DNA from 3 places in the Isoptericola sp. NPDC019571 genome. Region 2 is predicted to be linked to each of the others. Evidence: riboswitches for the same ligand, from Rfam matches in the RefSeq annotation. Region 2 holds a riboswitch; each other region holds the start of a gene.
The links. A riboswitch is a leader RNA that binds a small molecule or an ion and turns the genes downstream of it on or off. The one in region 2 is predicted to bind thiamine pyrophosphate.
Positions count from the first base shown of each region.

Region 1: linked by a shared signal. The riboswitch ahead of thiO (glycine oxidase ThiO) and the one ahead of ACH443_RS06920 (ECF transporter S component) in region 2 are both predicted to bind thiamine pyrophosphate.
Region 3: linked by a shared signal. The riboswitch ahead of ACH443_RS13320 (thiamine ABC transporter substrate-binding protein) and the one ahead of ACH443_RS06920 (ECF transporter S component) in region 2 are both predicted to bind thiamine pyrophosphate.

Region 1 covers NZ_JBIRXZ010000008.1:94,181-103,598, forward strand. The annotation lists gene ACH443_RS14805 (hypothetical protein) at 1-558, shown strand, start outside; gene ACH443_RS14810 (hypothetical protein) at 620-1,321, opposite strand; gene ACH443_RS14815 (glycosyltransferase family 4 protein) at 1,456-2,628, shown strand; gene ACH443_RS14820 (hypothetical protein) at 2,754-3,314, shown strand; gene guaA (glutamine-hydrolyzing GMP synthase) at 3,465-5,072, opposite strand; gene ACH443_RS14830 (OmpA family protein) at 5,123-5,836, opposite strand; gene ACH443_RS14835 (hypothetical protein) at 5,833-6,501, opposite strand; gene thiE (thiamine phosphate synthase) at 6,644-7,327, opposite strand; TPP riboswitch at 7,359-7,461, shown strand; gene thiO (glycine oxidase ThiO) at 7,451-8,704, shown strand; gene thiS (sulfur carrier protein ThiS) at 8,701-8,946, shown strand; gene ACH443_RS14855 (thiazole synthase) at 8,980-9,418, shown strand, end outside.
Region 2 covers NZ_JBIRXZ010000003.1:246,845-256,262, reverse strand. The annotation lists gene ACH443_RS06945 (NAD(P)H-dependent oxidoreductase) at 1-230, shown strand, start outside; gene ACH443_RS06940 (MFS transporter) at 240-1,463, opposite strand; gene ACH443_RS06935 (class I SAM-dependent methyltransferase) at 1,520-2,128, opposite strand; gene ACH443_RS06930 (CbiQ family ECF transporter T component) at 2,192-2,887, opposite strand; gene ACH443_RS06925 (ATP-binding cassette domain-containing protein) at 2,884-4,365, opposite strand; gene ACH443_RS06920 (ECF transporter S component) at 4,340-4,978, opposite strand; TPP riboswitch at 4,972-5,083, opposite strand; tRNA gene ACH443_RS06915 (tRNA-Ala) at 5,227-5,299, opposite strand; gene ACH443_RS06910 (histidine phosphatase family protein) at 5,390-6,079, opposite strand; gene rsfS (ribosome silencing factor) at 6,076-6,522, opposite strand; gene ACH443_RS06900 (hypothetical protein) at 6,519-7,604, opposite strand; gene nadD (nicotinate-nucleotide adenylyltransferase) at 7,597-8,169, opposite strand; gene ACH443_RS06890 (hypothetical protein) at 8,234-8,386, opposite strand; gene ACH443_RS06885 (glutamate-5-semialdehyde dehydrogenase) at 8,438-9,418, opposite strand, start outside.
Region 3 covers NZ_JBIRXZ010000006.1:282,137-291,554, forward strand. The annotation lists gene ACH443_RS13290 (PrsW family intramembrane metalloprotease) at 1-1,070, shown strand, start outside; gene ACH443_RS13295 (DUF6069 family protein) at 1,033-1,503, opposite strand; gene ACH443_RS13300 (sensor histidine kinase) at 1,668-2,909, shown strand; gene ACH443_RS13305 (response regulator) at 2,906-3,607, shown strand; gene ACH443_RS13310 (ABC transporter ATP-binding protein) at 3,620-4,417, opposite strand; gene ACH443_RS13315 (ABC transporter permease) at 4,417-6,219, opposite strand; gene ACH443_RS13320 (thiamine ABC transporter substrate-binding protein) at 6,195-7,268, opposite strand; TPP riboswitch at 7,340-7,444, opposite strand; gene ACH443_RS13325 (DUF4235 domain-containing protein) at 7,604-7,870, shown strand; gene ACH443_RS13330 (PAS domain-containing protein) at 7,902-8,681, opposite strand; gene ACH443_RS13335 (sulfite exporter TauE/SafE family protein) at 8,832-9,418, opposite strand, start outside.

The DNA of each region.
Region 1 (9,418 bases), on a different contig from region 2:
GCCGCGGACGAGACGCAGGCCCTGCCTGCGGCCGACGACACCCGGGCGCTGCGCGCGGCCGACGAGACCCAGGCCTACCCCGCCTCGGGCGACACCCGCGCGTTCCCGGTGGCGGGGCCGGACGACCCGCTGTCGATCTTCGACCAGCCGGAGCGGCCCGCGGAACCCGCCGTCACCGAGCACGGGCCCACCCAGCCGGCGGCGACCGCGCCGGAGACGCCCGCCCCCGGCTACGGCGCCGCCGCGCCCGAGCCGACGCTCGAGCCGGCCTCGTCGGGGTGGGCCTCGTCCGAGCCGGCGGAGGCGGCGCCCGCGCCCCCGGTGGCGCCCGTCCCCGTGGACGAGCCGCCGGCCAGCACCGGCCCGCGGGCGAGCACGATCGTGTGGGGCTTCCTCGTCGTCGCCTTCGGCGTGGGCCTGGTGGCCAACGCCGCGGGCGCGCACATCGACGTCGAGCTGGCCGCGATCGTGCTGCTCGCCGCGGCGGGCGCCCTGCTGGTGATCGGCTCCGTGGTGAGCGCGGTGCGCCGCCGACGCCGCGCGACGACCGCCCGCTGACGCGCACGACGACGCGGCGGTGACCATCGGGTCACCGCCGCGTCGTCGTGCGGGTCGGGCCTCAGGCCGACGGCGAGCCGCTGCCCCCCGCCGGCGGCGCGGCCGGAGGGTTCTCCGGCGGCGTCGAGGGGGACGCAGACGGCGGCGTCGAGGGAGGCGTCGACGTCCCGGCGGAGGGCGCCTCGGGAGCCGTGCGCGTGCTCGGCCGCTCGGGCGGCGCGGCGGGCGTCGTCGGGGCCGACGGCCGGTCGGGCTCGACCGGGTCGGCGCGGTGCGCGGCGTGCGACAGCCCGCCCTCGGACGTGAGCGAGGGCGAGTCGATCACCACCTGCGGCCCGCCGGCGAGCTTGCGTAGCGCGCTCCCGAGCAGGATGAACACGATGCCCAGGCCGATGACGAGGGCGCAGACGCCGAACGCCACCACCGACGTGAACAGCGACGCGCGCAGGAACGACGCGTCCATCACGCTGTCGCGGACGGGGTCGTCCTGGTCGAGCTGGGCATAGGTCTTCCCGTCGGCCATCTCGGTGGCGTGCTTGTCGATCACCTCCGCCTGCGCGTACGCGGTGAACGGTCCGGCGACGTGCTGGCCCGCGAACATGTTGGCGTCCTCGGAGACGGTGATCTCCTCGGCGGAGAGGGTCTGGGAGACGACCACCCAGACGCCCACGCCGAGCACGATCATGACGATGCCCGCGATGACGGTGATCATCCCGATCCCGCGGACGCCCTTGGTCGGATGAACGGTGACAGTGCTCGACATGTCGCACCTCTCCTCAGGTGTGTGCCGTGGCGCGTGCGCCAGAGGTCCCGCTCCTCGCACGGTAGCGCCAACGCACGCCCTCGGCTCGGCGAAGCCGCAGGTGGCCGCGCCGCTGCCGATGGCAGGATGAGCCGGTGCGCATCGTCCACGTCTCCGACTCCTACCTGCCGCTGCTCGGCGGCATCGAGACCCAGGTGGCCCGGCTCGCGCGCCGGCAGGCGGAGGCCGGGCACGACGTCGAGGTCATCACCACGACGCCGGCCGCCCCCGGCGACCACGGCCTGACGACGTCGACCGACGGCGACGGCGTCGTCGTGCACCGCGTCGCCGCCCGCGTGCCGGGGGGCTTCCCCGTCCACCCGCGCTCGACGGCGCACGTGCTGGCGCGGCTGCGCGAGCTCGAGGGGGACGGGCGGCGCCCGGACGCCGTGCACCTGCACATGGGCGTGCTCGCCCCGACGGTCGAGCTGGCGCTCCGCCCGGTGACCCGGCTCGGGCTGCCGGCGCTGCTCACCGTGCACAGCGTGTGGGGCGGCTGGGATCGCGCGTTCGGCGCGCTCGACCGCGTGACCCGGTGGTCGTCGTGGCCGGTCCAGTGGTCCGCGGTGAGCGAGCTGACCGCCGCTCCCCTGCGCCGTGTCGTCGGGCGACGACTCGCGCCCGACGCGGCGGCGGGTCGCGTGTCGGTGCTGGGCAACGGCATCGACGTCGACGCCTGGCGGCTGCCGCGCGTCGAGCGGGGCGAGCGGGCGGAAGGGCGCGAGGTGCACGTCGTGTCCGCCACCCGGTTCGCGCCGCGCAAGCGGGTGCTGCCGATGCTGGAGGCGATCGCCGCCGCGATGGAGAAGGCCCCCGGGCGCCTGGTCGCGACCATCGGCGGCGACGGCCCGCAGCTCGCCGACGCCCGCCGCTGGGTGCGCGAGCACGGGCTGGCCGACACGGTGCGGCTCGTCGGCCGCCTCACCCCGACCGAGCTCAAGCGCCTCTACGTGCGCGCCGACGTCTTCGTCGCCCCCGCGGTGCAGGACGCGTTCGGCATCGCGGCGCTCGAGGCCCAGGCCGCCGGACTCGCCGTCGTCAGCCGGTCGCAGTCGGGGGTCGCGGAGCGCCTGGTCGACGGGCGCGACGCCCTCCTCGTGGACGACGACGCGGCGATGGCCGGCGCCCTCGTCCGCCTCGCCGACGACCCCGCCCTGCTCGACGCGATCATCGCCCACAACCGCTCCGCCGAGCTCGCGACGTCGTGGCCGCGCGTGCTCGCCGACGTCGACCGCGCGTACGAGCGCGCCGCATCGCTCGTCCGCTGACCGAGGCGGCGTCACCGCAGGTCACGGGCACGTCGTTGCTCGGGCGTATCAAGATCGCCCGCTCCGCGCTCCCCCCACACCGTGACCGGCGACGAGGGGATCGCCGGCAGACGTGAGGAGCGAAGATGACCATCACGACGCAACGACGCAACGTCCGCGCCCGGCTCGCCGCCGTCGTCGGCGGGCTCGCCGCGATCACCGCGCTGGGGGTCGCGGGTCCGACCGCGACGGCCGCGCCCGCGGACGACCTGGCGCCGGTCCAGGTGCAGCGCGTGGACAGCGACGCACCGGTCATGGTCGAGGACCTGAAGATCTCGGCCACGGCTGCCAGCACCACCTACTACTGCGCCGTCCTCGACGGGACCTTCGGCTGCAAGAACGCGAAGCCGGGGACCGGGCTGGTCGTCGCACGGTTGTACCAGAACAAGGACTACGGCGGCTTCCAGGTCGTCGTGTTCAACCCGAAGTACAAGGTCGGCTGCACGTCGGGCACCGGGGACAACGAGGGCGGCGCCAACCTCGGCACCGCGCTGTCCAACCGGATCAGCTCCGTCAAGACCTACAACGGCTGCGACGTGCGCCTCTACAACGGCAACAACAAGACGGGGGCGTACACCGGGTTCATCGACAAGGACAGCTACCTCGGCAGCTTCAACGACCGGGCGAACTCGTTCCGCATCTCCTGACACATCCACCAACGGGAACGGCGGCGGGCACTTCCGCCGCCGCCCACCCGTGTCGGTGGGGGCGGGACGTCGTGTCGTGAGAGCCGAGCGAGGAACGAGCGAATCATTCGAACGACACGACGTCCCGCCCCCGCCGACGCTCGACCACACTCACTCCCACTCGATCGTGCCCGGCGGCTTGCTCGTCACGTCGAGCACCACGCGGTTGACCTCGCTCACCTCGTTGGTGATGCGGGTGGAGATGACGGACAGCACGTCGTAGGGCAGGCGCGTCCAGTCGGCCGTCATGGCGTCCTCGGAGGACACGGGGCGCAGCACGATCGGGTGGCCGTAGGTGCGGCCGTCGCCCTGCACGCCGACGGAGCGGACGTCGGCCAGCAGCACGACGGGGCACTGCCAGATCTCGTCGTCCAGGCCGGCCTTGGTGAGCTCGGCGCGCGCGATGGCGTCCGCCTGGCGCAGCGTCTCGAGGCGCTCCGCCGTCACCTCGCCGACGATGCGGATGCCGAGGCCCGGACCCGGGAAGGGCTGGCGGGAGACGATCTCCTCCGGCACCCCGAGCTCGCGGCCGACCGCGCGGACCTCGTCCTTGAACAGGGTGCGCAGCGGCTCGACCAGCTCGAACTGCAGGTCGTCGGGCAGGCCGCCCACGTTGTGGTGGCTCTTGATGTTGGCCGCGCCCTCGCCCCCACCGGACTCGACGACGTCCGGGTAGAGCGTGCCCTGCACGAGGAACTTGACCTCCTCGCCGTGGGCGCCCGCCTCGGCGACGATGTCGCGCTGGGCGTCCTCGAAGACGCGGATGAACTCGCGGCCGATGATCTTGCGCTTCGTCTCGGGGTCGCTCACGCCCGCGAGGGCGGTGAGGAACCGCTCCTTCTCGTCGCGGATGATCAGCTTCACGCCCGTGGACGCGACGAAGTCGCGCTCGATCTGCTCGACCTCGCCCTCGCGCAGCAGGCCGTGGTCCACGTGCACGCAGGTGAGCTGGTCGCCGACGGCGCGCTGCACCAGCGCGGCGGCGACGGCGGAGTCCACGCCGCCGGACAGGGCGCAGATGACGCGCGCGTCGCCGACCTGCGCGCGGATCGCGGCGACCTGGTCGGCGATGACGTTGCCGGCCGTCCAGTCGGGCGCGAGCCCCGCGCCCTCGTAGAGGAACTTCTCCAGCACGGCCTGACCGTGCGCGGAGTGCTTGACCTCGGGGTGCCACTGCACGCCGTACAGGCGGCGGCCGGTGTCCTCGATCGCCGCGACGGGCGAGCCTGACGACGTCGCGAGCACCGTGAAGCCCTCGGGCGCCGCGTGCACGGAGTCGCCGTGGCTCATCCAGGTGGTCTGGTGGTCGGGGGTGCCCGCCAGCAGCACGCCGGCCTCGCACACCTCGACCTCGGTGCCGCCGTACTCCCGCTGCCCCGTCTGCGCGACGGTGCCGCCCAGCGCCTGCGCCATCGCCTGGAAGCCGTAGCAGATGCCGAGCACCGGCACGCCGGCCTCGAACAGCGCCGGGTCCACGAACGGCGCGCCGGTGGCGTACACCGACGACGGGCCGCCCGACAGGATGATGGCCGCCGGGTTCTTGGCGAGCATCTGCTCGGTGGTGAACGTGTGCGGCACGATCTCGGAGTAGACGCGGGCCTCGCGCACCCGGCGCGCGATGAGCTGCGCGTACTGGGCGCCGAAGTCGACGACGAGGACCGGTCGCGGCGTGGGCGCCAGGTCGGCGGTGGTGGGGGTGTCGGTGGCGGGAGACGTCACCGAGCCATCGTAGCCGCCGGACGGTACCGCTCCCGGGCCCGTCCCACGGGTCACGCGGTGGGGTAGGTCACCTCGACGCGGCGGTTGAGCGCCCGCCCCGCGGGGTTGTCCTGGCCGTCCACCTCGTTGTCCGCGACCGGGTCCGCCTCGCCGTGGCCCTCCACCTTCAGCGTGAGGTCCGGCCGCTCCGCCGCGAGCACGTCGGCGACCGCGTTCGCGCGCTGCCGGGAGAGCGTGAGGTTCTTCGCGTCCGTGCCGATCGAGTCGGTGTACCCGTCCACGCGCACCGTCGCGTCCTGCGGGATGTCCGCCGCCAGCCTCGCGACCGCCTTCGCCGCCTCCGGCGTCAGCGTCGCCCTGCCGAAGTCGAACAGCAGGTCGGACGTGAGCGTGACGACCGTGTCGTCCTTCTTCTCCTGCCTCTGCTCCAGAGTGATGGTGGAGTCCGCGGCGTCCAAGGCGAACGTCGAGTCGCCCGCGCGCAGGTCGACCGTGGCGTCCGTGCGCATCGCGTCGGTGGTCTCCGCGGCCTCGACGGTCGCGTCCTGCTCCGCGAGCGCTGCCCGCGCCTCCTGCATCAGCTCCGGGTCGGCCGTCGGAGCGGCGCCCGACGACGGGCTCGGCGACGCGCTCGGCTCGGTCCCCGCCACGGCCGGGCCGGCAGCACCCGGGGCGAGCAGCGCGGCGAGCAGCGCGGCGAGCAGCGCGGCGAGCAGCGCGGCGAGCGCCGCGACCACCGTCCCCCGCTGCCGTCGAGCCGTCACTTCGCGGCGCCGTCGACGTAGGTGACCGTCACGTCCGTGAACAGCGGCAGCCCCTCGGCGGGCAGGACGTCCACCGTCGCGGGCTCCCCCTCCGGCGCGGGCAGCACGGCGGACACCTCGATGGTGCCGTGGTTGGGGAACTTGAAGGCGTGCTTCTCGAGAGGGGACACGAGCATGGACTCACGGCACTTGATCTGCGCGACCGCCGCCTTCGTCGAGTCGTCGGTGTCCTCCTGCCAGGCACCCTCGGTGCAGAACGGCCGGTACGCCTTGAGACCCGCCCGGTCCGTCATGGTCGTGCTGGGTTCCACGCTCATGTCGTACCAGCTCGCCCCCGCGTCGGCGGGCGACGCGTCGTCGTCCCAGCGCAGCGCCCAGCGCACCGTCGTCGTGCCGCCGGCCACCTCGACCGCCCGCAGCGACACGGTCACCTCGCCGCCGAGGGCCGCGTCCGAGCCGTGCGGCGTCGCGATCTTCTGCTCCGCCATCACCTGGTCGGCGACGGACGCCGTGCCAGGATCCGCGGCCGCCTCGGCCTCCGGGGTGGCCGATGCGGCCGTTCCAGACGTCCCGCCCTCCTCCTCGGCGCCCCCGCCGGTGCACCCGGACAGGACGAGCAGGGCGCCGGCGAGCAGCAGGGCGGACGTGCGGGCACGAGGGGACATCGACTTCTCCAGGGCTCGGGGGGCGCGACTCGCCCCGGCGCGAGGCGGGGCGAGCTCACTGTGGCACACGCCACCCCCGCCGGGTATCACCCGCGAGGGGGAGCACTCCCCATCCCGGGGCGTGCCCGGATGGGCCGGCGGGTCAGCCCAGCCGCTCGCGCAGCTCGCGGGCGGCGCGCTCGGGGTCGGGCGCCTGCGTGATCGCCCGCACGACGACGACGCGCGACGCTCCGGTGTCGAGCACGGCGTCCAGGCGCTCGCCGTCGACGCCGCCGATGGCGAACCACGGCGTCGTCGGGCGGGTCGCCGCCACCTCGCGCAGCAGGTCGAGCCCGACGGCCGCGCGGCCGGGCTTGGTGGGCGTGGCCCACAGCGGGCCGACGCAGAAGTAGTCGACGTCCGGGTCGGCCTCCGCCGCGGCGGCCTGGTCCGCGGAGTGCGTGGACCGGCCGAGCACCGGCGCCGGCCCCAGCAGCGACCGCACGGCGGGCACCGGCAGGTCGCGCTGCCCCATGTGCACCACGGGCGTCCCGGTGAGCTGCGCGACGTCGGCCCGGTCGTTCACCGCCCAGAGCGCGCCGTGCTCCGCGGCGACGCGGGCGACCACCTCCTGCAGCTCGAGCTCGCGCGCGACGTCGAGCGTCTTGTCCCGCAGCTGCACGACGTCGACGCCGCCCGCGAGCGCTGCGTGGAGGAAGTCCTCCAGGTCGCCGCGCTCCTCGCGGGCGTCGGTGCACAGGTACAGGCGGGCGTCGGCGAGGCGGGCGCGGGGCGCGTCGGGAGCGGTCTCCGGGGCGGCACCGTGGTCGGGCGCGGTCGTGGTCACGCCGGTCAGGGTAACCACGGCCCGGGTTACAGTGGCCGCGCACGGGAGCCCCGCTCGGGGCTGAGAGGGCGTAGGAGCCGACCGTCGAACCTGATCTGGGTCATGCCAGCGAAGGGAGCGCACATGCCCACGCCCAGCAGTCCGTCCGACGCCCTGTCCGGCACCCTGTCCGGCACCCTGTCCGACACCCTGTCCGACATGGTCGTCGTGGGCGGCGGGATCGTCGGCCTCTCCGTGGCCTGGCGCGCCGCAGCGAGCGGTCTGTTCGTCACCGTGCTCGACCCGTCGCCCGGCGAGGGCGCCACCCGCGCCGCGGCGGGGATGCTCGCGGCTGTCAGCGAGTCCGACTTCGGCGAGCGGGAGCTCGCCCGCCTCAACGTCGCCTCGGCCGCGCTCTGGCCCGACTTCGCCGTCCGCCTGGCCGCGGCGACCGGGCGCGACGTCCCCCTGCTGCGCGCCGGGTCGCTCGCCGTCGCGTACGACGCCGACGACCTCGCCCTGCTGCGCCGGGTCCTGGCGCTGCACCGGGAGTGGGGCCTCGCCTCCGCCGAGGTCTCCGTGGCCGACGCGCGGCGGCGCGAGCCGTACCTCGGGCCGCGGCTCGCCGGGGCGGCCGTCGTCGAGGGCGACCTCGCCGTGGACCCGCGAGGGGCGCACGCGGCGCTCGTCCAGGCTCTCGGCGGCGCCCTCGTGCGCCGCGCGGCGGCGCGGCTCGAGCGCGACGGCGCGGGCCGCGTCGTCGCGGTGCACGACGACGCGGGCGCGCGCCACGCCGCGGGCGCGGTCGTCGTCGCGACCGGCGCGGTCGCGACGGCGTCGCTGCTCGACGGCGTGCCCGACGTGCGTGTCCCGGTGCGGCCGGTGAAGGGCGCCACGCTGCGCCTGGACGCCGGCCCGGGCCTCGCGCTCGAGCACGTGGTGCGGGGCACCGTGCAGGGGCGGCCGGTGTACGTCGTGCCGCGGGGTCCCGGTACCGGCGCGGGGCCCGGCACCGGGCCGAGCCACCGGGAGATCGTCGTCGGCGCCACCAGCGAGGAGCGCCCCGACGACCGCCGCGCCGAGGCGGGCGGCGTGTTCGCGCTGCTGCGTGACGCCCGCGCGCTCGTGCCCGGCATCGACGAGGCCGCGCTGGTCGACGTCACGCCGCGCGCCCGCCCGGCCACCCCCGACAACCTGCCGCTCGTCGGCGCGACCGCGGTGCCCGGCCTGCTCGCCGCCGTCGGGCACGGGCGCAACGGGGTGCTGCTCGCCCCGCTCACCGCCGACGCGGTCGTGGCCGTGCTGACCGGAGCGCCTCCCCCCGACCCGGCGCTGTCCGCCGCCGACCCGCGCCGCTTCGCGCCCGCCGCCCGTCTCCCCGAAGGAGCCGCCCGATGACCGCCGCCCCCGCCACCCGCACCGCCGTCGTGAACGGCGAGGCCTACCCGCTCGACGGGCCGCACGGCGACGGCGTCGAGGCCGTCGTCGCGGCCCTCGTGCCCGCGTTCGTCGCCGACGGCTCCGTGCAGGGCATCGCCGTCGCCGTGAACGACGCCGTCGTCCCCCGCGGCCTGTGGGCCGGCACCCGGATCGCTCCCGGCGACCGGGTCGAGATCGTCACCGCCGTCCAGGGCGGCTGACCACGAAGCCTGACCACGAAGCACGGAGGAAGCATGACCAGCACGCACGCCGCGGCCACGTCCCGCCCGCTCGCGCACCCGCTCGTCGACCCCCTGGTGGTCGCCGGCACGGAGATCGGCTCGCGCCTCGTCATGGGCACGGGCGGCGCGTCGAACCTCATGACGCTCGAGGACGCGCTGGTCGCGTCGGGCACCGGGCTCACCACGGTGGCGATGCGCCGCGTCGCGGTGCGCCCGGGCGGCGCGGGCGCCGAGGACGGCGGCATCTGGGGGCTGCTGGAGCGGCTCGGCATCCGCGCCCTGCCCAACACGGCGGGCTGCTTCTCGGTCACCGAGGCCGTGCTCACCGCCCAGCTCGCGCGCGAGGCGTGCGGCACCGACTGGGTCAAGCTCGAGGTCGTCGCCGACGACGTCACCCTGCTGCCCGACCCGATCGGCCTCGTCGAGGCGGCCGACCGGCTCGTGCGCGACG
Region 2 (9,418 bases):
ACACGGGCATGCAGGTGGCCGAGCCGGTGCTCGTGCCCGGCGCGAGCCGCCTGGACGACGCCGGCTTCGCCGCGGCCTCGGACGGCCTGCGCCGCCGGCTGCTCGCGCTGCCGGACGGGCCTCTCGTGCCCTACCGGCGCCAGGACGGCGGGGACTACGACGGGCACGGGGAGCTGCGCGACGCGGTGGCGCCCGGCGGCCGCGGGCTGGGCGTGCACCTGCGCGCGTGAGGTGTCGGCTCAGGTCCGCCCGCGCCGGGGCGGCACGAGGTTCGCGAGCGAGGAGTACCGCGGCACCCAGCGCGCGAGGGCGGCAGCGGACGCGCCGCCGAGCATGGCGGTGGCCCACACCCCGGCGGCGAGCGAGCCCAGCGCCGCCCCCGCCGACAGGATCAGCGGGCCGAGCGCGTCGCCCGTGTCCTGGAAGAGCCGCCACACGCTGAGGAACGTGGGCCGCACCGCGGCGGGTGCGACGTCGGCGCCCAGCGTCATGACGATGCCCGAGCCCATGCCGTTGCCCACACCGAGCAGGGCGGCGACCACGGCGAGCGCTCCCGCGGTGTGCGCGAACGGCAGCACCGCCAGCCCCACCGCCATCGTGAGCATGGACGGGACCGCCACCCACAGCCGCCCGAACCGGTCCATCACCTTGCCCGCCGGGTAGAACAGCAGCATGTCCAGGGCGCCCGAGACGCCGAAGACGAGCGACGTCACCTCGGCGTCGAGCCCCAGGTGCTCGCCCCACAGCGGGATGACGGTCTGGCGTGCGCCGCGCACGGCGCTCACCAGCAGGATGGCGACGCCGAGGGTCGCGAACAGCTGCCGGTGCTCGCGCGCGACCGCGGCGATGGACACGCGCTGCCCGCCGGCGGGCCGCGGCAACGGGGCGTCGGCCCGCGGCTCCGGCCGCACCAGGGCGATGACCAGCACCGCCACCAGGGCTGAGCCGGTGCCCAGCCAGAACGCGCCGTGCAGCGACGTCGCGGCGATCACGGCGGCGCCGGCGAACGGCCCCAGGAACAGGCCGATGCGGTGCACCCCGGCGAGCGTCGACATGACGCGCGCCCGCCGCAGCGGCGGCGTGATCTCCGTGAGGTACGCCTGCCGGGCGAGGTTGAACACGGCGTTCGCCGCGCCGAGGGCGAGCACGCCCAGCGCCAGGCCCCACAGCGCCGAGGACAGCGCGATCGTCGTGAACGCCACGACGGCGACGCTGCCGGCGACCAGCATCGCCACCCGGTCGCCGAGGCGCTGGGAGAGGGCGCCGGCCGGCAGGTCGAAGGCGATCTTGCCGAGCGGCAGCAGCGCGGCCACGAGCCCGGCGACCGTGAGGGTCGCGCCGCGGCCGGTGGCGGTGACCGCCACGACCGGCAGCAGCGCGCCGATGCCGATCTCCAGCACCAGGGTGGGGAGGAACGCCCCGAGGACGACGCTACGGAAGGGGAAGAGGGGCGGGGACGGCACGCCCCCTTCCTATCGCACGGGACCTGTCCGAGGCCCGTCCGTTCACGGACGTCTCGTCACGCGCGCCGCGTCGTGAGGAGCAGCGCCGGCAGGCTGAGCTCTTCCCCCGCGGTGCGCGCGGCGATCTCGGCGTCCGAGACCACCGTGGCCGACCACGCGGGCCCCTCGAACGCCGCGCGCAGCCGGGCGCCGGTCGTGCCCCAGCCCAGCCCGGCGTCCACGGACATCGCGAGCACGGCGACGACTGCGTCGGGCCGGCAGATCGCCTCCAGCCCCGCCACGTAGGCCGCGCGGCCGGCGTCGTCCAGGGTGTGCAGCAGCCCCGAGTCGAGGACGGTCCGCGGCCGGAGGTCCAGGCGGTCGAGCCGGCGGGCGTCCGCGACCTCGAAGCGCACCTCGCCCGGCGGGTCGAGGATCGACTCCGCGGCCCGCTCCCGCGCGCGGGAGATCGCGTGCGCCGCGGCGTCCACGCCCACCACCCGGTGGCCCGCCCGAGCGACGGCGAGAGCCAGCACGCCCGTGCCGCACCCGACGTCGAGGACCGGGTCCGCGAGCACCGACCGGCGCACGAGCGCCAGGAGCGCGGGCTGCGGACGGCCGATCTCCCACGGCGGCGGGGCGTCGGCGGCGTACAGGGCGTCGAAATCGTGCACCTGGCGGGCCATGGAGCACCTCCCGCTGCCCATTCTGCGCCCCACGGCTCCTGGGCGGCGCCTCCCGCGCGACCGCTACCCGACGAGGACGGCGAACGGCAACGCCGCGACGAGCGCGCCGCCGGCGAGCACGACGGTGTCGGTGCGTGTCCACGGCGCCGGCTCCGCCCAGGTGCGGTGGTGGGCGGAGGCGAAGCCGCGGGCGTCCATCGCGACGGCCATGGCGGCCGCGTCGCGCAGGGTGGCGGCCAGGACCGCGAACGTCACGGACGCCGCGTGTCGGGCCCGCGAGAGCGGACCCCGGCCGGGCCCGACGCCGCGCGACCGGCGGGCTCGCGACGCCTGCTCCCACACCGCACCGAGCCGCTCGAACCGCTGCAGCGCCGCGGCGACGCCGACGACGAAGCGCGCCGGCAGGCGCAGCCGCTGGCCGAGCTGGTCGGCCAGCCCGCTCGGGTCGACGAGCGGGGCGAGCGCCACGCCCGGCAGCGCGAGCACCGCGATGCGGGCCCCCGCGACGCCGGCCTCCACCGGGTCGCGGCCGCCGAGCAGCCAGGTGGACCACGCCACCGACGCGATGGCGACGACGACCGCGAGGTACCGGGCCGGCGACCCGGCCCCGCGCGGCAGGAGCAGCAGCCCGAACGCCAGGCAGGCGCCCAGCGCGGCGCCGGCGCTCGCGACGTCCCGGACGCCCAGGGAGGCGACCAGCCCGAGCAGCCCGAGCGCCACGAGCACGAGGGCGTTCACGCGCCCCAGCACACCGGTCATGCCGCCACCGCCTGTCGCTCGCGTGCCGGGCCGCCGAGCTGCACCTGGTGCCCGGCGAGGGCGACGAGGTGCGCGTCGTGGGTGCTGGCCGCGACCGTGGCGCCATGCCGGGCGGCGGCGGTGGCCCACCCCGCCACCGCCGCCCAGGTCCCCCGGTCCTGGCCGACGGTCGGCTCGTCCAGCAGCACGAGCCCCGGCCGGTGCGCGAGCGCGGCCGCCAGCGCGAGCCGCCGCTGCTCGCCGCCGGACAGCCGGAACGGGTGCGCGTCGGCGAGATGGTCCAGGCGCAGCAGCGCGAGCACCTCATCCACGTCCACCCGGACGCCGAGGCGTCGGCCGGTGAGCTCCACCTCGTCCCGCACGCGCAGGGCGAGCAGGCCGTGCTCCGGGTGCTGCGGCACCCAGCCGCACGACCGCGCGAGGTCTCGCGAGCGGGCCGTACGCCCCGGAGCTCCCCGCACCACGCCGGCGGTCGGCCGCAGGTGCCCCGCGAGGGTGGCGACGAGCGTGGACTTCCCCGCCCCCGAGGGCCCCGTGACGGCCGTGAGGAGCCCCGCAGGCAGCCGCGCGGCCACGCCGTCGAGCGCCCGCGTGGTGGTACGGCCGCGCAGGCCGCGCGTCGTCAGGTCGACCTCGAGGGAGTCGACCGAGACCTCCGGCCCGGCGTCGTCCGGCGCGACCAGCGCGGCCGGGACGGGCAGCGGATCGGGCGCCGCCACCCCGGGCAGCCAGACGCCGGCGCGCGTCAGGTCACCGCGCGGGCCGGCCGCGCCGTCGCTCAGCGCGGCGGGCGCGACGTCGTGCGTGACCCGGCCCGCCGGCCCGAGCACCACGACGCGGTCCAGGTGCTCGAGCCACGGCCCGACGTGGTGGTCGACCACCACGAGGGATGTGCCCGTGCCCTCCAGCGCGCCGACGACGGCGGCGCGGACCTCGGCCGCGGCGGCGGGGTCGAGCATCGCGGTCGGCTCGTCCAGGAGCAGCAGGCCCGGGGCGCTCGCCAGCGCCCCTGCGAGCGCGAGCCGCTGCAGCTCGCCGCCCGAGAGGGCCGACGTCGGCCTGTCGGGCGGGTACCGCAGCCCGACCCGGTCGAGAGCCTCCCGGGCCCGACGCCAGATCTCGTCCCGCGGCAGGCCGGAGTTCTCGGGGCCGAAGGCGGCGTCCCGGCCGATCCGGGCCGCGACGACCGCGGAGCCCGGGTTCTGCGGCACGAGCCCCACCCCGCCGTCCACGTGGACGGTGCCGGACAGGTCGCCGGGCAGCGGGTCCCCCAGGACCCCCGCGAGGGCGTGCAACACGGTCGACTTGCCCGCCCCGCTCGGCCCGACCAGGCCGATGCGCTCCCCCGCGCCGACGGTGAGGTCGAGGCCCTCGATCGTCGGGACCCGGCGCCCGGTGGGCCGCCAGCTCAGCCCCCGCACGCGCGCCCGGACGTCGTCGCGCGCCACGCCGTCAGGCCCGGGCGCGATCGGCGGCACGACCGACGCCGCGGTCGGCGAGGTCGCGCCCCGGCCCGAACGCGTCGAGCACGCCGGCCCGCGCGAGGGCGCGCACGAGCGCCGCGCCTCCCAGGCCCGCGAGCAGAGCGCCGGACAGCGCGAAGAGGCCCAGGTACGCCAGCCGGAAGCCCCACGCCCAGTCCGGGTAGTAGGCGAACCACTCGTAGACGGCGCCGCACGCGCCCGCCGCCGCACCCGCCAGGGCCGCGACGGCGGTGCCGAACCGGCGATAGAGGAACAGCGCGAGCACGAGCTCGGTGCCGAACCCCTGGACGACGCCGGAGACGATCGCCGAGAAGCCCCAGCCGGCGCCGAGCAGCGCCTCGACGCTCGCGGCGACGACCTCGGTGAGCAGCGCCGCGCCCGGGCGGCGGACGATGAGGCCGCCCAGCACGCCGCCGAGCAGCCAGCCGCCCCCGAGCAGCCCGGTGGCCGGCGGGAAGGCGACCGCCAGCCCGGCGGAGAGCAGGTGGTAGAGCTGGGTCCAGCCCCAGAAGACGACACCGACGGCCACGCCGAGCATGGCCACCGTGACGAGGTCGACGGTGCGGTACCGCGGGGACGCGCTGCGCAGAGAGATGGGCGCGGACATTCCAGGTAACTCCCTTCGCCGGTGCTAACCGGAGCAGGTTCCAAGGGTCTGCGGCTGTGCCCGCACTCTCAGCGCCCCTTCGACGGCGCTCCCCTGTCATGGGTGTCTTCAGATGTGACGGCCGACGACGCGGCCGCAGGTCCGACCCTAGGCGACGTCGGCGTCCGCGCAAGACCGTCCCGCACCGTGAAACCCCTGGTCACGCAAGAAGGCCCGGAACCATGGGGTTCCGGGCCTTTTCGTCGGGGTGGAGCTGAGGGGACTCGAACCCCTGACCCCCTGCATGCCATGCAGGTGCGCTACCAGCTGCGCCACAGCCCCGAGAACCGACTCTCGCGACCGCGGACGGCCAGGCGATTCGTCTGATTCGGTGTGTTCCTCCGGGCTTGCGCCCCTCGGAACGTCGATATCTTAGGCAGACTTCGGGCCAGGTTCCAAATTCCAGTCCGGTCCCGCCTGCCAGCGGTCCAGGGGGTACCCCGCGCCCACGTTGTGCGCCACGAGGCGCCATGCCGGCACGGCGCCCTCCCCGGCACGGTGCAGGTGCGACCAGTGCACGTTGTGCATGCCCGCCAGCCCGCGCCAGGTGGTCGGGTCGAGCCCGAGCAACGCCGTCACCGCCAGCGAGATGGCGGCCCCGTGCGACACGAGGACGAGCGTCGCGTCGTCGGCCAGGTCCGCGGCGTGCTCGGCCACGGCCTCGGCCATGCGCTGTGCGACCGCCGCCTTCGTCTCGGCCCCCGCCCCCACGGGCTCGGCACCGAGGCGCCAGGCTGCGTACTCCTCGGGCCAGCGCTCCTGCAGCTCGGCGCCCGTGAGGCCCTCCCAGGCGCCGAAGCCGCGCTCGCGCAGGCGCTCGTCCGTCACCAGGGGCTCCCCGCCGAGCGCGTCCGCGTACGCGGACGCCGTCTCGACGGCGCGGCCCAGGTCGGACGACACGATGCGTGTCGCGCGGTGCGACGACGCGAGCGCGGAGCCGCCCTCCACCGCCTGCCAGCGTCCGACCTCGTCGAGCGGGATGTCGATCTGCCCCTGCAGCCGCAGGGAGGCGTTGTAGGCGGTGCGGGCGTGCCGCAGCAGGACGACGGTGCCGGCCGTCACCGCTCGTCGCCCGCGAGACGGATCGCGCCGTCGCCCCCGCCGTCGCCGTACTCGGCGGCGGCCGCCGCGCCGTCGCCGCCGCGCGCGTCCTCCGGCAGCTCGACCGCCGGGCAGTCCTTCCACAGGCGCTCGAGCGCGTAGTACACGCGGTCCTCGGCGTGCTGCACGTGGACGACGACCTCGCCGAAGTCGAGCAGCACCCATCGCGCCTGCGCCTTGCCCTCGCGGCGGATCGGCTTGGACCCGGCGAGGAACATCGCCTCCTCGACGGCGTCCACGATGGCCGAGACCTGCCGCTCGTTCGTGCCCGAGGCGATGAGGAACACGTCGGTGAGCACCAGCTGGTCGCTCACGTCCAGCGCGATGATCTCCTGCGCCTTGCGGTCCGAGGCGGCCCGAGCGGCGACGATCGCCAGCTCGACGGCGCGGGGGCTGGCGGTCATGCAGCGGCTCCGGGGTGCTCGTACGGGAGGACGACGCTCGCGGGTGCGGCGCCGTCGGTCGTGAAGTCCTGGGCGCCGTTGTCGCCGAGCAGCAGCTTCCAGACCAGGAGCCCCAGCACGAACGCGACGACCACGAGGACGATGTAGTGCAGCCAGGTGTAGGACGCCTCGGGCTCGTCCCAGTCCTCGTCGTCGTCCTCGTCGTCCAGCGGCGCGGCCGAGCGCGCCCGGACGGGCTGCTCCGACGCGACCAGCGCGTCGAACGGGGACGCGGCAGGTCGCTCCGGCGCGGCCGCCGGCAGGGCGGCCCCCGCCGTGGGGCGCGACGGCGGCACGGACGCGGGCCGCTCCGTGGTCGGGCTGGCCCAGGGCAGCGGGGGCGCCGCCGACGTGGGTGCGGCGGTCGGCGCCGGGCTCGGGGCCGCCTGGGCGGGCGGCGCCGACGCCGGGGCCGACGTGGTGCCGAACGGCGAGGAGGTGCCCGTCGTCGCGAACGGGGAACGGCGGGCGGGGCCGTCGGGGCGCGGCGCCACCGTCGCCGGCGGGCTGGCCGCCGGGGCCGCTGGCGCGGCGCTCGACGGGGCGGCCACCGGCGGCAGCCCGTACCCGGTGGCGGAGCCCGCCGGGGCGGCGCCCTGGTCACGGCGGGTCGAGGGGCGCGCGGGCGGCGCGGCCGGGGCGCTGGACGGCGCCGCGGGGCGCACCGGGGGCGTCGGGGCGACGGCGCGGGACATCTCGCCGGTCGGTCGCTGGATCGGGGCCAGCCGACCGGTCTCGTCCAGCCCGCGCACCCCGGCGGAGGTGGACGGCGGCCGCACCATCGGCGCGGGCGCGGGGGCGGGCGCCGGGCTCTGCTCGCGGAGGGAACGGCGGGACGGCGCCCCGGCCGCCGGCGCGGAGAACCGCGGCGCCGGCGCCGGCCCGGCGGGCGGGGCGAACGGCGACCTCGCCGCGGCGGGCGCGCCGTGCTCGGGCCCGGACGGCGCCGGCGGAACGGCGCTCGCCTGCGCGGCGGCGGCCGCCTGCTCCCGCTCGCGGATCTCGCGGCGGGTCAGCGGGCGGGACGGGTTGTTGTCACTCATCGAGACCTCGATACAGACCGTGCTTGGCGATGTACTGGACCACGCCGTCCGGCACCAGGTACCACACCGGTTGGCCGGCCTGCGCCCTGCGACGGCAGTCGCTCGACGAGATCGCCAGCGCCGGGACCTCCAGCGTCGTGACCCCGTCGTGGGGCAGGCCGTCCACCATGAGCTGGTGCCCCGGCCGCGTGACAGCCACGAAGTGTGCCATCTCCCACAGGAGCGCGGCATCCTTCCAGGTCAGGATCTGCTCGATCGCGTCGGCGCCGCTGATGAAGAACAGGTCGGCGTCGGGGCGTTGCACGTGCAGGTCCCGCAGCGTGTCGACGGTGTAGGTGAGGCCCGGACGGTCGATGTCGACCCGGCTCACCGTGAACCGGGGGTTCGACGCCGTCGCGATCACCGTCATGAGGTAGCGGTGCTCGGCCGGGGACACCCGCTGGTGCTGCTTGAAGGTCGGCTTGCCTGTGGGCACGAAGACGACCTCGTCGAGGTCGAGCAGCGCCGCCGCCTCGCTGGCGGCGACCAGGTGCCCGTGGTGGATGGGGTCGAAGGTGCCGCCCATCACGCCCAGGCGCGGACGGCGCGGCTGCGACGACGGCTCGTTCACGCTGACCGGACGGGGGCCGTCAGTGGTGGCGGTTGGACACGTTGCGGAAGGCGTACGTCACCACGAGCGCGGCGACCAGGCCGCCGAACGCGAGCAGACCCATCGCGATCGGGGAGATGGTCTCGGCGTGCTCGGCGGCCTCCTGGGCCACCTGGACGGCGGTGTGCAGCACGGGTTCCTCCTGTGCGTGGTGTGCGGCGGGTTGCGGTCGGGGGTCAGTCTCTCACGCGGGCCGGACGTGCCCGTCGCCGTGTACGACCCACTTGGTGGTCGTGAGCTCGGCCAGGCCCATGGGCCCGCGCGCGTGCAGCTTCTGCGTGGAGATGCCGATCTCGGCGCCGAGGCCCAGCTCGCCGCCGTCGGTGAAGCGCGTCGAGGCGTTCACCATCACGGCGGCCGAGTCGACCTCGGCGACGAAGCGCTCGGAGGCGGCCAGGTCCCGGGTGAGGATCGCCTCCGTGTGCCCCGACGACCAGGTGCGGATGTGCTCGATCGCGTCGTCGAGCGAGTCGACGACGCGCACGGCGAGCTCCAGGGCGAGGTACTCGGTGGCCCAGTCGGCGTCGGTCGCGGGGAGCACCTCGACCGACTCGGGCGCCAGGGCGACCGTGCGCGCGTCGCCGTGCAGCACCACGCCCGCCCCGCCGAGCGCCGCGAGCGCCGCGGGGAGGAACGCCTCCGCGGCGTCCGCGTGCACCAGCAGCGTCTCCGCCGCGTTGCACACCCCGACCCGCTGCGTCTTGGCGTTCATGACGATCTCGACGGCGTTCGCGACGTCGGCCGTGGCGTCCACGTACACGTGCACGTTGCCGACCCCGGTCTCGATGACCGGCACGGTCGACGACTCGACGACCGTGCGGATGAGGTCGGCCCCGCCGCGCGGGACGAGCACGTCCACGAGCCCGCGGGCCTGCATGAGCGCGACGCCGCCCGGGCGCCCGTAGGCGTCGATGGTCTGCACGAGATCGGCGGGCAGGCCCTGGGCCTCCAGCGCACGACGCAGCACGTCGACGATCACCGCGTTGGACGACGCCGCCGCGCTGCCACCGCGCAGGATCACGGCGTTGCCGGACTTCAGCGCCAGGCCCGCGGCGTCGACCGTGACGTTCGGCCGCGCCTCGTAGATCATGCCGACCACGCCCATCGGCACGCGCAGCTGGCGCAGGCGCAGCCCGTTCGGCAGCGTCTGGCCGCGCACCACCTC
Region 3 (9,418 bases), on a different contig from region 2:
TCGCGATCGCCGTGTCGTCGGCGTGCCTGCTCGCCGCGCTGGTGGTGACGTCCGCGGAGGGCCCGACGTTCCTCGAGGGCCTGTTCCTCGCCGTCCTGCCCCTCCCGCTGCTGCTGGCGGGCGTGCTCGCCCTCGACCGCCTCGAGCCGGAGCCGCCGGACGCCCTGGTGCTCGCGTTCCTGTGGGGCGCGGGCGTGTCCGTGCTGGTCGCGATGGGGATCAACACCGCCGGGCTCACCCTGCTGTGGACGCCGCTGCTCGGCCAGGAGGAGGGCTTCGTCGCGACGGCGGTGCTCACCGCGCCCGTCGTCGAGGAGACCCTCAAGGCGCTGGTCCTCGTCGGCATGCTCTGGTTCCGCCGGCACGAGCTCAACGGCCCGACCGACGGCATCATCTACGGCTCGATGGTGGGCCTCGGCTTCGCCACGATCGAGAACATCCACTACTACACGGTCGCCGGCCCGGAGGGGCTGGCCGCGACGTTCGTGGCCCGCGGCCTCCTGTCGCCGCTGATCCACCCGCTGTGCACGTCCCTCACCGGCCTGGGGATCGCGACGGCCGCGCTCGCCCCGCGCGGCTGGGCCCGGGTGTGGCCCGTGCTCCTCGGCCTGCTCGGCGCGATGACGTACCACGCGCTGTGGAACGGCGCCGCGTCGCTCGGCGTCGAGGCCGTCGTCGCGGTGTACCTGCTGGGCCTGGGGGTCGTCGTCGGGCTGCTCGTCGTCGTGCGTCACGACCGCGCGCGCATCGTGGCGCTCATCGGGCAGCACCTGCCGCAGTACGGTCCGCTGGGCGTCGTCGCCCTGCCGGACGTCGTGATGCTCACGTCGCTGAAGCGCCGCCGCCGGGCCCGGGCCCAGGTGCGTGCCGCGGGCGGCCCCGGCCCGGCCCGCGCGATGCGGGACTACCAGCAGGCGGCGACCGAGCTGGCGATGCTGCACCGCCGCCTCGACCGCGGGCTGGTGGACCGGGCCGCGTTCGAGCGGCAGCGCGGCCCCCTGCTCGCGCTCATGCTCGCGGCACGGGACGTCGTCACGCCGCTCTGGCGCCCCGAGGCTCCGCCCCGCTGAGGCCCACCATGATCACGCCGCCGACGGCGAGGTGCTCCAGCAGGAGCAGCACCGTCGCGCCGGCGTTCTCGGCACCCAGCGGGCCCAGCAGGGACACCAGCAGGACGGCGCCGCTCAGCACCAGCCACGCCGTGCGGCCGCCTTCCGGGCGGCGCAGCAGGAGGGCGCGGACGCCCCAGCCACCCAGTGCCGCCGTGAGGCTCGTGGCGATCACCAGGGAGATCGTGACCTCGAGGGTGCCCGACCCGGCCCGGACCTGGGGGTCCACGCCGGCCAGCGTGCCGACCAGGAAGACCACCGCCCCCGTGAGCACGGCACCCACCACGACCGTCCGCGGACGGTTCCACCACGCCCGGTCGCGCCACGTGCGCCCCGCCGGTCCTCGCGGCGTGCGGCCCTGCGTCCCGCCGGTCCTGTTCGTCGTGGTGTCCATGTCGTCCCCTCCTCGGCGCCGGCACCCTGCCGGCACGACGACGTTCCCGCGCGGCGTGCCTGCCGCGCGCCCTGCCGCGGTCGGTCGTCGCCTGGTCGCCGGTCGGGACCACCCCCGACTTTCGACGGTGTCGCGGTGCGACCGCCCGCCGTAGCGTCCCGGTCATGACGTCCACCGGCACCACCCCGCAGCCCGCCGTCGTCGGCCCCCGGCCGGCCGGCGTCCCGGGCCCGCCGCCCGCCCAGGGACCCCCGCCCGTGCCGCGCGGCGTCGTCGCGACCGCCTGGGGGCTCGTCGCCGTCCTCACCGCCGCCGCGACTGCGGCCGTCGTGACCGCCGCACCGGACACCTCCGTCGTCGGCACGACGCCGCAGGTGCCCGCCGTCGTCGACGTCGCCGTCGCGCTCGCGTCCCTCGCCCTCGTCCCGTTCCTGTTGACGCGCCGCAGCGTGCCCGCCGCGCTCGCGCTCGCCGCCCTGGCCGCCGTGTCGGGGGCGGCGACTCCCGCGGCGACCGTGGGCACGCTGCAGGTGGCGCGCTGGTACCCGGTCCGCACCGCCGCGTGGGTCGCGGGGGCGGGGATCCTGGGGCACGCGGTCCAGGCGCTGTGGCGTCCGGTGGGCCTGCCGCTGGGCTGGTGGCTCCTGTGCGACGTCGCGGTCCACGCCGCGCTCTTCGGCTGGGGCGCGTACGGGCGCGAGCGGTCCCTCGTGCTGTGGTCCCTGCGCGACCGGGCGCGCCGCGCGGAGGCCGAGCAGGAGCGGCGGGTCGCGGAGGCGCGCACGGCCGAGCGCACCCGGATCGCCCGCGAGATGCACGACACCCTCGCGCACCGCCTCTCGCTCCTGGCTGCCACCGCGGGCGCGATGGAGTACCGCCCGGACGCCGACCCGGCCGCGCTCGCCGCCGCCGCGGGGCGGGTCCGCGCGGGCGTGAGCGACGCGCTCGAGGACCTGCGGCAGGTCATCCGCCTGCTCCGCGCCGGCCCGGACGACCTCGGCCCCGTACCCGGCCTCGACGACGTGCGCCGGCTCGTCGACGACTCCCGCGCCGCCGGGACCGACGTGACGTACGAACGCACGGGCGACGACGTCCCGCCGGCCACGGTCGCGACGGCCGTGTTCCGGGTCGTGCAGGAGTCGCTGACCAACGCGCGCCGGCACGCGCCGGGCGCGGCCGTGCGGGTGACCGTCGCGACCGCTCCGGGCGAGGTCCGGGTGCGGGTGGTGGACGACGGCGCGGCACCGGGCGCCGTCGCCCCGGACGGGGTGGGCACGGGCACGGGGCTGGTCGGGCTGCGCGAGCGCGCCACGCTGCTGGGCGGCACGCTGGCCACCGGGCCGAGCTCGGGCCCCGACGCGTCGCGCGGCTTCACGGTGGAGGCGTGGCTACCGTGGGACGCGTGACGACGACGCCCGGGCCCGGCCCGCTCCCCGCCACCGGCCCCGTGGACGAGACCCCCGTGCGGATCGTCCTGGTGGACGACGACGCGCTGGTGCGCGCGGGCCTGCGCCTCATGCTCGACGGCGCGCACGGGATGCGGGTCGTGGCGGAGGCGGCCGACGGTGCGGAGGTGCCCGGCGTCCTGGACGCGCACCCGGCCGACGTCGTGCTCATGGACCTGCGCATGCCGGGCGTGGACGGCATCGCGGCCACCCGGCGGGTGCGCGCCCGCCCGTCGCCGCCGGCCGTCGTCGTGCTCACCACGTTCGACACCGCCGAGGAGGTGGGCGGGGCGCTGCGCGCCGGGGCCGCGGGCTACCTGCTCAAGGACATGCCGCCCGCCCGCATCGCCGCCGCCGTCCACGCGGCCGCCGCGGGCGAGCCGGTGCTGGCGCCCGACGTCGCGCGGCGGCTGATGGCCGCCGTCGCCGGCTCGGACGGGTCGCGCGACCGCGCCCGCGCCGCCCTGGACGCGCTCACCGCCCGCGAGCGGGACGTCGCCGTCGAGCTCGGCCTTGGCGCGTCGAACGCCGACATCGCGGCCCGGCTCTACCTCAGCGTGCCGACCGTGAAGGCGCACGTGTCGAGCGTGCTCGAGAAGCTCGGGCTGGAGAACCGCACGCAGGTCGCCCTGCTCGTGCACGACGCCGGCGAGGCATGAGCGCAGGCCCTGTCAGCCCCGCACGGGCTCCTCGGGGCGGCCGGGCACCGGCACGTCGCCGTCCGCGGACAGCCCCAGGAACTCCGCGACGCGCGGACTCGCGGGCGCGCGCAGCAGCACGTCGGGGGCGTCCACCTGGAGCAGCTGCCCGGCGTCCATGACGGCGACGCGGTCGGCGACGGTGAAGGCCTCGTCGTGGTCGTGCGTGACGAAGACGGCGGTGGTGCCGGTGGCCTGGAGGGTGTCGCGGACGTCGACGGCGAGCCGCTCGCGCAGGCGGCGGTCGAGGGCGGACAGCGGCTCGTCGAGCAGCAGCAGCCGCGGGCGGGGCGCGAGGGCCCGGGCGAGCGCCACGCGCTGCTTCTCCCCGCCCGACAGCGTCGCGACGGACCGGCGTTCGTAGCCCGCGAGCCCGACGTCGGCGAGCAGCTCGGCGACCCGCGCGGCCCGCTCGGCACGCGGCACGCCCAGGGTCTCGAGCCCGTAGGCCACGTTACGGCCGACGTCCCGGTGCGGGAAGAGCTGGCCGTCCTGGAAGAGCAGGCCGAAGTTCCGGCGGTGCACGGGCACGCCCGCGAGGTCCGCGCCGTCGAACGCCACGGTGCCGCCCGCGAGCGGCTCCAGCCCGGCGACGGCGCGCAGCAGCGACGACTTGCCGCAGCCGCTCGGCCCGAGCAGCGCGACGATCTCGCCTGCCGCGACGTCGAGCGAGACGCCGTCCACCGCGACCGCCCCCGGTCGGCGGCGCGTGGCGCCGTACCGCACGACGGCGTCGCGCACGACGAGCCCCGTCGTCTGGCCCTGCTCCATCAGAACTCCCCTCCCGGCCGGTCGCCGCGCAGGCGCTCGGCCACCATCATGACGGTCGCGGTGAGCACGGCCAGCACCACGGACGCCGCGAGCGCCATCCCGTAGTTCTCGGCCCCGGGCCGCCCGATCAGCCGGTAGATCACCACAGGCAGCGTGGCCGTGTCGGGGCGGGCGAGGAACGACGTCGCACCGAACTCTCCGAGCGAGACCGCGAACGCGAACCCGATCGCCAGCCCCAGCGACCGCGCGCCCAGCGGGCCGTCGACGGTCCGCAGCACCCGCCCCGGCGCCGCGCCCAGCGTGGCGGCCGCCTCGCGCAGCCGCGGGTCGATGGCGCGCAGCACCGGCAGCATCGTGCGCACGACGAGCGGGATGGCGACGACGGCCTGCGCGATCGGGACGAGCGCGCCGGAGGTGCGCAGGTCGACGTCGAGCCCGAACGGCTTGTCCAGCGTGATGAGGAAGCCGAAGCCCACCGTCACGGCGGAGACGCCCAGGGGCAGCATGAACGCGGCGTCGAGCACCCCGACGGCGCTCCGCAGACCCGCCCGCCGCGGGCGACGCGACACGACGAGCGCCACGAGGCCGCCCACGACGACGGCGATCAGCGCGGCCCACGCCGCGGTGCGCAGCGAGTTGCCCAGTGCCTCCCAGACCGTGACGGTCAGGGCGTTGCGCCCGCCGGTGGTGCCGAGGGCCACGTAGTTGTCGAGGCCCCAGGAGCCGTCGGGAGCCCGCAGCGACCGCGTGACGAGCCCCGCCATGGGCAGCACGAGCAGCCCGGCGACCACGACGAGGGTGACGAGCGCCGGCACGACGTCCGTGCCGTCGGCACCGGTGCGCAGCCGCAGCCGGTGCGCGGACACGCTGTCGCTCGTGAGGTGCAGGGCCCGCTCCCGGCGCGCCCGGGCGCGGGAGCTGACCAGCAGCGCGCCGGCCACCACGACGAGCTGCAGCACCGACAGCACCGCCGCCGAGCGCAGGTCGAGGAACTGGGTGGTGCGCGTCCAGATCTCCGTCTCGATCGTGCCGTAGCGCAGGCCGCCGAGGACGAGGACGACGCCGAACGCCGTCGCGCAGAACAGGAAGACGACCGCGGCGGCCGACGCGATCGCCGGGCCGAGCGCGGGCAGCGTCACGGTGCGGAACGCGCGCCACGGCGTGGCGCCGAGCGCGCGGGCGGCCTGCTCGGCGCGCGGGTCGAGCCGCTCCCACATGCCGCCGACGGTGCGCACCACGACCGCGTAGTTGAAGAAGACCAGGGCGAGCACGATGCCCGCGAAGCTCTCCTCCAGGTGCGCCCAGCCGAGCGGCCCGCCGGGGGCGAAGAGCGCGCGGAACGCGACGCCGACGACGACGCTCGGCAGCACGAACGGCACGGTCACCAGGCCGCGCACGAGGGTGCGCCCCGGGAACCGGCACCGGTACAGCACGTACGCGCCGGGCAGGCCGAGCAGCACCGACAGCGCCGTGCCCGTGATCGCCTGGGCGAGCGTCTGCCCGACGATCCGCCACGTGCGCTCCTGGGACAGCACCTCTGCGAAGCCGGACAGGTCGAGCTCCCGCCCCGCCGCGGTCTCGGTGAAGAACCCCTGCAGGACGAGCGACACCACCGGCCACGCGAAGAAGACCGCGAGGAAGCCCAGCGGGAGCGCGACGGCCGCGCCCCAGCCGAGCCACGCGCCCCATCGGTCTGCACCCCGCCGGGCGGCGCGCCACCGCGCCGCCCGGGCTGCCGGGCGGGCGGTGGCGCGCGGGACGCGGGGCACGGGGCGCGTCAGCCGACGACCGTCGCCGTCCACTGCTCGATCCACTCGTCGCGGTGCGCGGCGACGTCGGCGGGCGCCACCTCGAACGGCTCGTCGGCCAGGGGCGCGAACTGCTGCCAGTCGGCGGGCAGCTCCACGCCCGGGTCCGCGGGGTACATGTACATCTGGCCGGGCACGTCGGCCTGGAACTCGGCGCTCGTCAGGAAGTCCACGAGCTTCTCGGCGCCCTCGGGGTTCTCGGCGCCCGCCAGCACGCCCGCGTACTCGACCTGCCGGAAGCAGGTGTCGAGCATCGCGCTCGTGGCGGAGGTCTTCCCGTCGTCGCTCACGGTGAACGCGGGCGACGTCGCGTACGACAGCGCGATCGGGCGCTGCCCGCCCTCGCCGGCGCCGGAGAAGTCCACGTAGTACGCGTCCTCCCAGCTCTCGGCCACCTTGAGGCCGTTGTCGCGCAGGTCGGCCCAGTAGGCCTCCCAGCCGTCCGCGCCGAACGCGCCGATCGTCGCGAGCAGGAACGCGAGGCCGGGGGACGACGTCGCCGGATTGGTCACGACGGTGAGGTCCGCGTACTCCGGCTTCGCGAGGTCCTCGAGCGTCGTCGGGGGCGTGACGCCGTGCTTCTCGAACCAGCCGTCGTCAAGGTTCATGCACACGTCGCCCACGTCGACCGGCGTCAGCGTGCCCGCCAGGTCGTCGGGCGCGTAGGCCGCGACCTCCGGGGCGAGGTCGGCCGGCTGGTACTCCTCGAAGACCCCGGCGTCGACGGCCCGCGACGCGTACGTGTTGTCCACGCCGAAGACGACGTCGCCCAGCGGCGCGTCCTTGGTGAGCACGAGCTGGTTCACCAGCGTGCCCGCGTCGCCCGGGGCCACCTGCTCGACGGTGAGACCGGACTCCTTCTCGAACGCGGCCAGGACGTCGTCGGAGACGGCGAACGAGTCGTGGGTGACGAGCGTGACCGTGCTCGACGCCGCGCCGCTCGCGTCGTCCGTGGGCGTCCCGCCGCACGCCGCCAGCAGCGGCAGCAGGGCGACGACGCCCGCGGTGGCGGCCGTGGTCCGGGCCGTGGTCGTGAGCTTCATGCTGTCCTCCTCAAGGTGCGAGAAGGGGGTCCTGCGGGCACCCGGCACCGTCGTGGTGCGGCCGTCCGCAGGGAACGAGATTCCCGACTTCCTCCACCGGTGCTAACCGGGTCAGGTTCGAGGGTCTGCGGCGGTCCGCACTCTCAGCGCCGGTGGGCGCTCCCCTGTCGTATCACCACGAGCCTACCCGCCGACGCCGCGCTACCGTGGTGCAGTCCTCGGCCTCGGGGTGTGACGTGCCTGACGTGCCGTGACGCCGTCCGGCGGCCGCGGACGCACGCGAGACGACGCGCGGTCGTGCCGCGGCCGCGCCGGGACCTACCGAGGGAGAGCACGTGACGGACACCGAGCAGCCGCTGGGCGTGAAGGTCGGCACGGTGGTGCTGACGATCGCCGCCGGATGGGTCGCGCAGAAGCTGATCGGGGTGGTCTGGGAGAAGACGACGGGCAGCGTGGCGCCCACCAACGTGGACGACGACGAGATCTCGATCATCCAGGCCGTCACCTTCGCGGCGGTCTCGGGCGGGGTCGCGGTGCTCGCGAAGCGCCTCGCCCGCAAGGGCGCCGTGCGCGCGGCGGCCCGGTTCGTCCCCGGCCGCTGATCCCCCGCTCCTGACGGGCCCGCCCTGCGGGTCAGTGGCTCGCGCGCGGACGCCGGCGGGCGAGCTGCGCGTCGTGCCCGTGCGGCCGGTCCACCGGCCGCACGGTGGCGAGCGCCTGGCTGAGCCGGTCCGCCGCGTCCTGGGCCGGCGGGGCGGACCGCACCACCTCCGCCGCCGTGAGCGCGGCGTCGCGGTCCCCGACGGGCCGCGCGAGCCCTTTCATCACCTGTTCGCCCGCCGACTGGGCGGAGATCCCGACCTGCGCGCCGGCGTCCGCGAGCACCTCGGTGGCGACCGACTCGTCCACGCCGCACACCGCCATGATGGCTCCCTTGGCCTGCTCGGCGGCCGCGGCCGCGACGAACGCTCGGGACACGGCCCGGTGCGCCTCGCGCTCCAGCGCGTCCCGCACGACCGGGCTCGCGTCGATGACGTAGCCGACGATCTGCGACGACGCGCCGTCGGCCCCGTGCCTTCCCTGTCCGGTCACGACGACGGTATGGGTGCGCCCGTGGTCGTCCACGACGCGGTGCGCCCCCGAGAACGGCCGCCCGGTGCCGAGCGCGACCACCGCCGTCCGGGAGAGCCGCTCGCGGTCGTCGGGATGCAGGTGGGCGCGCAGCACCTCCGGTCCCGGCGCGATCTTGCCCGGCTCGCGACCGAAGATCCGGAAGACCTCGTCCGACCACCACCACTCCCCCGTGGCGACGTCGACGCGGTACCGGCCGACGAGCAGCTGGCTCCCCGCACCCAGCAGCTCCGCGAGGGCGACGAGCTCGCGGCGCGGTGTGTCGTTGGTCGTGCTGGACATCGAGGCTCACCCCCAGTGCCGTGCAGCTGGGTCAGGCGCGCAGTTCTCCTGGCTTCACCACCGTACCGGGACGGCGCGACACCGCCACCGCACGGCGGGTGACGTGCGGTGGCGGTGTTGTCGGTGGCCTCGGCCGTGCCGGGGCAGGCGTCAGGCGACCGTCGTCGCCGCGGCCTCGGGGTGCTCGCCGGCCGCCTCGGCCCGCTCCGCCGCGACCGCCTTGCGGTGCTCGCGGAACGAGTAGGCGACGGCGGCGGCCCAGCCGACCGCGATGAGCCCGAGGACGAGACCCCGCACGCCGTCGCTCACCGGGAACTCGTCGAGGCTCAGCAGGGTGCGGACGTTGGTGAGCACGATGATCCCGCCGACGGCGGAGCCGAGGACGCGCGGCGGCACCAGGCGGACGAGCCACGCCGCGATCGGCGCCGCGATCAGGCCGCCGATGAGCAGCGCCAGGGCCCAGGTCGGGTTGATGCCTGCGGTCCCGAGGCCGAAGAGGAAGCCGAGGCTCGCGGCGACGGCCACGAAGAACTCGCTGGTGTCGATCGAGCCGATCACCTTGCGGGGCTCCATGCGGCCGCTCGCGAGGATGGCGGGCGTGCCCACCGGCCCCCAGCCGCCGCCGCCCGTGGCGTCCATGAACCCGGCGACCAGGCCGAGCGGGGTGAGGAACCGCTTCCGGAGCGGCTGCCCGAGGCGGTCCGTGCGCAGCCCGCGGAGCGTGAAGCGCAGCAGCA